Regions from separate parts of the Rhizobium sp. PRIMUS64 genome, predicted to be linked through region 2. Evidence: predicted binding sites of a transcription regulator. Region 2 holds the regulator's gene; the other holds the start of a gene.
The links. Region 2 encodes PhoB, which activates phosphate uptake and scavenging genes when phosphate is short. Its sites were predicted from a motif close to TGTCATNNANCTGTCAT; they were not measured.

Region 1: phnC (phosphonate ABC transporter ATP-binding protein) is a predicted target of PhoB. The motif match lies at 2,607-2,623, and genes of this name have one in related genera.

Annotation. Positions count from the first base shown of each region.
Region 1 covers NZ_JALBGX010000168.1:7,382-11,737, reverse strand. The annotation lists gene MOV76_RS34935 (alpha-D-ribose 1-methylphosphonate 5-phosphate C-P-lyase PhnJ) at 1-451, shown strand, start outside; gene phnK (phosphonate C-P lyase system protein PhnK) at 448-1,224, shown strand; gene phnL (phosphonate C-P lyase system protein PhnL) at 1,251-1,958, shown strand; gene MOV76_RS34920 (DapH/DapD/GlmU-related protein) at 1,955-2,572, shown strand; gene phnC (phosphonate ABC transporter ATP-binding protein) at 2,690-3,535, shown strand; gene phnD (phosphonate ABC transporter substrate-binding protein) at 3,622-4,356, shown strand, end outside.
Region 2 covers NZ_JALBGX010000182.1:6,683-11,038, forward strand. The annotation lists gene MOV76_RS35840 (aspartate aminotransferase family protein) at 1-1,050, opposite strand, end outside; gene MOV76_RS35845 (GcrA family cell cycle regulator) at 1,470-2,003, shown strand; gene phoB (phosphate regulon transcriptional regulator PhoB) at 2,185-2,868, opposite strand; gene phoU (phosphate signaling complex protein PhoU) at 3,016-3,729, opposite strand; gene pstB (phosphate ABC transporter ATP-binding protein PstB) at 3,774-4,356, opposite strand, start outside.

The sequences.
Region 1 (4,356 bases), on a different contig from region 2:
CAAGATGCACGCGCTCGAAGAATACGGTCTCATGCATGTGAAGCTCTACGAGGATATCGCCCATAACGGCCGCATCTCGCGGACTTACGCCTATCCGGTGAAGGTCCACGGCCGCTATGTCATGGACCCGTCGCCGACGCCAAAATTCGACAATCCGAAGATGCACATGTCGGACGCGCTGCAGCTCTTCGGCGCCGGACGCGAGAAGCGCATCTATGCGGTTCCGCCCTATACCGACGTCGTCAGCCTGGATTTCGAGGACTATCCCTTCGATATCCAACGTTTCGATAAACCCTGCGCCCTTTGCGGTGCGGAGGATGTCTATCTCGACGAAGTGGTTCTCGACGACAAGGGCGGCCGGATGTTCGTCTGCTCCGACACCGATCATTGCGAAGACCGCCGCGCGCACGGACATGCCGGCGAGATGCTGGCCCGGGAGGCTGCAGAATGAGCGATACCCCGCTTCTCAAAGTCCATGACGTTTCGAAATTCTACGGCAACCGTATCGGCTGCCGCGACGTCTCCTTCGAGCTCTGGCCCGGCGAAGTGCTTGCCATCGTCGGCGAGTCCGGCTCCGGCAAGACGACGCTGCTCAACTGCCTCTCCACCCGGCTGCTGCCGAGCACCGGCAGCGTCGAATATCACATGCGCGACGGCAGCTACCGCGACCTCTACCGCATGAACGAGGCCGAGCGGCGCTTCCTGATGCGCACCGATTGGGGCTTCGTGCACCAGAATCCGGCGGATGGCCTGCGCATGACGGTGTCGGCCGGCGCCAATGTCGGCGAACGGCTGATGGCGATCGGCGACCGGCACTACGGCAAGATCCGCGCTTCGGCGATCGACTGGCTCGAACGCGTCGAGATCGACGCCGACCGCATCGACGATCAGCCGCGCGCCTTTTCCGGCGGCATGCGCCAGCGCCTGCAGATCGCCCGCAACCTTGTCACCGGGCCGCGGCTCGTCTTCATGGACGAGCCGACCGGCGGCCTCGACGTCTCGGTGCAGGCGCGCCTGCTCGATCTGGTCCGCGGCCTCGTCAACGATCTTGGTCTCTCGGCCATCATCGTCACCCACGATCTCGCCGTCGCCCGCCTGCTCTCGCACCGGATGATGGTGATGAAGGACGGCTACGTCATCGAACACGGGCTTACCGACCGCGTGCTCGACGATCCGCGCGAACCCTACACGCAGTTGCTCGTCTCCTCGATCCTGCAGGTCTGAGGTCCTAAACCAAGGAAGAAGAAATCATGGCAACGCCCCTCGTCGTTTCCGAAGTCTCGAAGAGCTTCACCATGCATCTGCGCGACGGCATCAAGCTACCTGTCGTCTCCGATGTCGCCTTCTCGGTCGCATCGGGCGAATGCGTCGTGCTCGGTGGCCCATCGGGCATCGGCAAGAGCTCGCTGCTCAAGATGATCTACGGCAATTATGCCGTCGACACCGGCCAGATCCTCATCCGTCACAATGACCGCATCGTCGATCTCGCCTCCGCCGATCCGCGCACCGTGCTCAACGTCCGCCGCGATACGCTCGGCTATGTCAGCCAGTTCCTGCGCACCGTGCCGCGCGTCGCGGCGATCGACGTGGTTGCCGAACCGCTGGTGGCACGCGGCGAGGACGCCGTCACCGCGCGGGAAAAGGCGGGCGCCCTGCTTGCCAGGCTCAATCTGCCGGAAACGCTCTGGCAGCTTCCGCCCGCCACCTTCTCCGGCGGCGAGCAGCAACGCGTCAACATCGCGCGCGGCTTCATCACCGAGCATACGATCCTGCTTCTCGACGAACCCACAGCCTCACTCGATGCCAGGAACCGTGCCGTCGTCGTCGGCATGATCGCGGAAAAGAAGAAGGCGGGGGTGGCCCTTCTCGGCATCTTCCACGACGAAGAGGTGCGCGAAGCCGTCGCCGACCGCATCCTCGACGTCCAGCAATTCTCACCCAGAAAGATCGCTGCATGAGCCGCAAACTGGGTATCGAGCCCTATTTTCATGAGACGGCGTCCGTCAGCGATTCTACCTTCGGGCGCTATACGGAGGTCTCTGAACGCTGCCGCATCAGCGAGGCCACGTTCGGCGACTATTCCTACATCATGCAGGACGGCTCCGTCTGGTGTGCGACGATCGGCAAGTTCGTCAATATCGCCGCCGCCGTGCGTATCAACGCCACCAACCATCCGACCTGGCGCGCGACACTGCATCATTTCACCTATCGCGCCGCCGACTACTGGCCGGATGGCGATATGGAGACGGACTTCTTCGCCTGGCGGCGCGCAAACCGCGTGACGATCGGCAACGACGTCTGGATCGGCCACGGGGCGACCATTCTGCCGGGCGTCAACGTCGGCAACGGCGCGGTGATCGGAGCCGGCGCCGTCGTCTCGAAGGACGTCTCGCCCTATACGATCGTCGGCGGCGTGCCGGCAAAGCTCATCCGCGAGCGCTTTCCAAGAGAGGTCGGCGAACGGATGGACAGGCTTTCCTGGTGGGACTGGGAGCATGACCGGCTACGCCAGGCGCTCTCCGATTTCCGCAACCTGAGCGCGGAAGATTTTCTATCCCGTTACGGCGGTTAAACCCCCGATATAGGGGCGGAGAATTGTGACAGGACTTACACAAATATGACATGCGAGGTTCATCAAGCGGGACTAATGCGATGCTGACCAAGGCCTGGATCGCAAGGGAAGAGCATGATGTTCGAGCTGAAGAATGTCACACGTCGTTTCGGAAAAAAGCTCGCCGTCAATTCCGTCACGCTCGCCATTCCTCAGGGCCAGATGGTCGGCATTATCGGCCGCTCCGGCGCCGGCAAGTCGACGCTGCTGCGCATGATCAACCGCCTTCAGGAGCCGAGCTCCGGCTCCATTCATTTCGCCGGCGTCGAGGTCTCCGGGCTTCGCGGCCAGGCGTTGCGCAACTGGCAGCGCGACTGCGCGATGATCTTCCAGCAGTTCAACCTGGTGCCGCGCCTCGACGTCCTCACCAATGTCATGCTTGGCCGCCTCAATCATCGCTCGACGCTTATGAGCCTGCTCAACATCTTCACTCGCGAGGAACGCGTGCATGCCATCGCGGCTCTCGAACGCCTCGGCATCGAGCAGACGGCGCTGCAGGCAGCCGGCACGCTTTCCGGCGGCCAGCAGCAGCGCGTGGCGATCGCCCGCGCTCTGATGCAGAACCCGAAGATGGTTCTCGCCGACGAGCCGATCGCCTCGCTCGATCCACTGAACGCCAAGATCGTCATGGATGCGCTGCGCGATATCAACGAGCGCGAGGGCATCACCGTCATCACCAACCTTCACACGCTCGACACCGCCCGCAACTATTGTGAGCGCATCGTCGGCATGGCCGGCGGCCGCGTCGTCTTCGACGGCAAGCCCTCGGAGCTGACCGCGGAAGCGGTGAAGGAAATCTACGGGACGGACAAGGACGGCGCCGGCATCGACGAAACGGTGACCTCGACATCGATCAATATCGCCCCCGAGCGGGCAGACCATCAATCCGCCGGCACACAGCCGCTGGCGTTGGCCGGCCTCTGAGAGAGGCAGCCGCGATCGAGCGCCCGCGTCAAGGGCACACTTCTTCGTAACGGGAAGGCCGGGGACACCGGTCAATAGGAGAGAACATGTTGAAGAAAGCACTCTTTGCGGCAACGGCGCTCTTCGCGCTCGCCAGCGCTGCCCACGCTGCAGACCTGAAGGAATTCCGCATCGGCATCCTCGGCGGCGAAAACGAAACCGACCGCCTGCGCAACTATGCCTGCCTTGCCGACCACCTGAAGCAGGAATTCGGCTTCGAGAAGGTTTCGCTCTTCCCGGCCGCCGACTATGACGGCGTGATCCAGGGCCTGCTCGGCGGCACGCTCGACTTCGCCGAACTCGGCGCCTCCGGCTACGCCGCCGTCTACATCAAGGATTCGAAGGCTGTCACGCCGATCCTGACGACGCAGCAGAAGGACGGCTCGACGGGTTATTACTCGATCGGCCTTGCTCTGAAGTCCTCCGGCATCAAGTCCATCAAGGACGCCAAGGGCAAGAAGCTCGGCTACGCCGATCCGGATTCCACGTCCGGCTACCTCGTTCCGCTGACGCAGATCCCGAAGGACACGGGCATGCCGAACGACAAGTTCTTCGCCTCGACCCAGTTCAACGGCGGTCACGAGAACAACCTTCTCGCTGCCTATGACGGCAAGGTCGACATTGCCGTCGACGATAGCTCGGGCATCGGCGACTTCAAGGACGGCTACACCTCCGGTACCTTCCGCAAGGAAGTCGACAAGGGCGCCGTCGATCCGAACAAGCTGGTCGAAGTATGGCGTTCGCCGCTGATCCCGAACGGCCCGCTCGTCGTTCGCAATGCT
Region 2 (4,356 bases):
GGCGCGGATCGCCTGCAGCAGTTCGGCTGAGGGAACGGCAGCCTTGACGCCGAGCAACAGCCCCTCGCCTCTGATATCTTCGATCACATCGGGATAACGATCCTTCAGTGAGGCGAGGCCCTGGCGGAAGACCAGTGCGACGTCGCGCACATGCTGGAGGAAGCCATCGGCAAGGATGATGTCGAGCACGGCGCTGCCGACGGCCATGGCGAGCGGATTGCCGCCATAGGTCGAGCCATGCGTGCCGGCCTTCATGCCGGAGGCGGCCTCTGATGTGGCAAGGCAGGCGCCGAGCGGGAAACCGCCGCCGATGCCCTTGGCGACAGCCATGATGTCGGGGGTCACGCCCGCCCATTCATGGGCGAAGAGCTTGCCGGTGCGGCCGATGCCGGTCTGGACCTCGTCGAGGATCAACAGCAGGCCGTTGTCGTCGCAGAGCTGGCGGAGCGCCTTCATGAACTCGGTGGTGGCAGGACGGACACCGCCCTCGCCCTGCACCGGCTCGATGAGAATTCCAGCCGTGGCATCGGTGATCGCGGCGCGGACCGCTTCGATGTCGCCGAAAGCCACCTGATCGAAACCCGGCGCCTTGGGGCCGAAGCCTTCGAGATATTTCTCTTGGCCGCCGGCAGCGATCGTCGCCAGCGTCCGTCCGTGGAAGGCGCCTTCGAAGGTGATGATATGGAAGCGCTCGGGATGGCCCTTGGAAAACTGATAGCGGCGCGCCGTCTTGATCGCGCATTCGAGCGCCTCGGCACCCGAATTGGTGAAGAACACCTTGTCGGCGAAGGTGGCGTCCGTCAGCCGTTTTGCCAGACGTTCCTGACCGGGGATCTCATAGATGTTCGACAGGTGCCAGACCTTGTCGGCCTGCTCCTTCAGTGCGCCCACGACATGCGGATTGCTGTGGCCGACTGACGTGACGGCAACGCCAGCGCCGAAATCGAGATATCGCTCGCCGCTTTCGGTGATCAGCCACACGCCCTCGCCTCGCTCGAACCGCAGCGGGGCACGAGAATAGGTGTCATAAAGCGGCGCGGCTTCAGCCATGGCGCGATCTCCATCAAGTTGCCGGGCAATGACTCCGGCTAAGGAAACCAGGCCCGAAAAATCAAAAATGCCGCCTTGCGGCGGCGAGGGGCACTATTTCCTTTTCGCGCTGCAATGTCAACAAAACTGCGCCCTTAGCGTATGCAGCAAGGGTGTACAGCGGCATTTTCAGTCTTCAACAGGCATTATTGCAGAAATGCCACGCAGAGGCAGCAAGTTGGGGAAAACTACGAATTCGATTCATCCGGATTCATGCGACTCTTGTCACGGAGTCAGCCTCACACTAGGTTAAAGATCAATTACTAGACTGCATGCGGCGGAACTAGTCACCAAAATTGATCAAGCGTTTCTTGTTTCGGAGCTCCCGGGACAACGGTGAGGGATTCTGCCATCACCAACGCAAAAGGTGGAGACAGGGCATGAACTGGACAGACGAGCGGGTCGAGAAACTCAAGAAACTTTGGGCCGAAGGACTGAGCGCCAGCCAGATCGCTGCGCAGCTTGGCGGAGTCAGCAGAAATGCGGTCATCGGCAAAGTGCACCGGCTGAGCCTTCCGGGCCGTGCCAAGGCCGGCGGCACCAACACCGCCGCACGAACGCCGAAGCGCAATACGTCGGCGCCGCGCGCGCCGAACTACGCCTCACGGGTCGCCACGCGCACCGTTACCCGCCAGCAGGGCGCGACCATGCTGAAGGAAGAGATCGAGATCGAAACGATCGAGGAAATGGAATACGTGCCGAGAGGCAACGTGGTCGTGCCGATTTCCCGACGCCTCGGCCTGACGGAACTGACCGAACGCACCTGCAAGTGGCCGGTCGGCGATCCGCTGAAGGACGACTTCCATTTCTGCGGCTGCGAATCCCCCGACAATTCGCCCTATTGCAGCTATCACCAGAAGCTTGCCTACCAGCCGGTCAACGAACGCCGCCGGGCAGCCGCGCGGGCCAGCTGAGCGGGCTGACCATCGTTAGAATGCAGAAACGGGCCGAGTGGCCCGTTTTTTTGTTGCTGGATGGAAGCTCAGGTTTTCCTCCGTCATGCTCGGCCTTGTGCCGAGCGCAGATCCTCGGCACGAGGCCGAGGATGACGTCGCGGTTTTGCCAGGGATTTGTCAGCAACTCAAATGGAAGCCCTCAGGCTTCCATCGAATAACCGGCGCCGCGGACGGTGCGGATGACGTCCTGCATGTTGGAAAAATTCAGCGCCTTGCGCAGGCGGCCGACATGGACGTCGACGGTGCGCTCGTCGACATAGATATCGTGGCCCCAGACGCCGTCCAGAAGCTGCGAGCGGGAGAAGACCCGACCCGGTGACGACATCAGGAATTCCAACAGGCGGAATTCGGTGGGGCCGAGGCGGACTTCGCGGGTCTTGCGATGGACGCGATGGGTCTCGCGGTCGAGCTCGATGTCACCGCATTTCAGCACCGTCGACAGCACCTCGGGGCGGGCGCGGCGCAGCATCGCCTTGACGCGGGCAACGAGCTCGGGGGTCGAGAAGGGCTTAACGACATAATCGTCGGCGCCCGTCGACAATCCGCGAACACGCTCGCTCTCTTCGCCGCGCGCCGTCAGCATGATGATCGGCAGGCGCTCGGTTTCCGGCCGCATGCGCAGACGCCGGCAGAGCTCGATGCCGGAGACGCCGGGCAGCATCCAATCAAGGATGAGAAGATCGGGCGTGCGCTCCTGAAGCCGCATTTCGGCTTCGTCGCCACGAAGGATGGTATCGACCTCGAAGCCTTCCGCTTCGAGATTGTAGCGAAGAAGCACGCTGAGGGCTTCCTCGTCTTCAACAACTGCAACTCTCGGGATCATGCGTGTCGGTCTCCTCGCGCATGATCCTTAAATCGGGGGTGATTTAAGCAATGCATCCTGCGCAAATTCAGAAATTGGCTGCGACCTCTTTGCGCGCCCGGACGGGCGCGCACGCAATTGACTGGTCCGGGCGACTGGCCCGGGCGGCTATTCCGTCACCGCGCCGACGGTGTTGGCGCTGTCGTCCTTCGGACGGTCGCCTTCCGGCTGCGCGCCTGTCGTCATGTAGAAGATCGTCTCGGCGATGTTGGTGGCGTGGTCGCCGATACGCTCGATGTTCTTGGCGCAGAAGAGAAGATGCGTGCAGCTGGTGATGTTGCGCGGATCTTCCATCATGTAGGTCAGGAGCTCGCGGAACAGCGAGGTGTACATCGCGTCGATCTCGTTGTCGCGTTCGCGGATCGCATTCGCCTTGTCTGCGGAACGATTGGTGTAGACGTCGAGCACTTCCTTGAGCTGGACGAGCGCCAGCTCGGACAGATGCTCGAGGCCGCGGGCAAGCTTGCGGGGAACGCCGGTGCTTTGGACGGCGATGACGCGCTTGGCGGTGTTCTTGCCGAGGTCGCCGACACGTTCGAGATCGGCGGCGATGCGGATCGAACCCATGATTTCGCGCAGGTCCGAAGCCATCGGCTGACGGCGGGCGATGGTGACGATCGCCTTGTCGCCGATTTCGCGTTCGGCGTGATCGAGGATCACATCGTCCGAAATGACCTTCTGCGCCAGCGCGGTATCGCCGTTGACGAGGGCGCGCACGGCTTCGCTGACCATCTGCTCGGCCAGGCCGCCCATTTCGGAAATCCGCCTGGACAGGAACTTCAAATCATCATCATAGGCAGAAAAAATATGTGTCGATGCCATGGGGCTTTATCCTCGAATAACGGGAAGGCTTCGCGTCGCCAAAATCAGCCGAAACGGCCCATGATGTAGTCCTGGGTACGCGGATCGTCGGGATTGGTGAACATCTTGTCGGTGTCGTTCTCCTCGACGAGGTTGCCGAGGTGGAACATTGCGGTGCGCTGCGAGACGCGCGCGGCCTGCTGCATGGAGTGGGTGACGATGACGATCGTGTAGTTCTCGCGCAGCTCGTGGATCAGCTCCTCGACCTTGGCAGTGGCGATCGGGTCGAGCGCCGAGCAGGGTTCGTCCATCAGGATGACTTCAGGGCTGACGGCAACGGCACGGGCAATGCAGAGGCGCTGCTGCTGACCGCCCGACAGGCCGGTGCCGGATTCGTGCACGCGGTCCTTGACTTCGTTCCAGAGACCGGCGCGCTGCAGGCTGGTCTCGACGATCTGGTCGAGATCGGCCTTCGACTTGGCAAGGCCATGGATGCGCGGGCCGTAGGAGACGTTTTCGTAGATCGTCTTCGGGAACGGGTTCGGCTTCTGGAAGACCATGCCGACGCGGGCGCGAAGTTCGACGACGTCGATATCGGGATCATAAATATCGTCGGTATCAAGCGTGATCTTGCCGGTGACGCGGCAG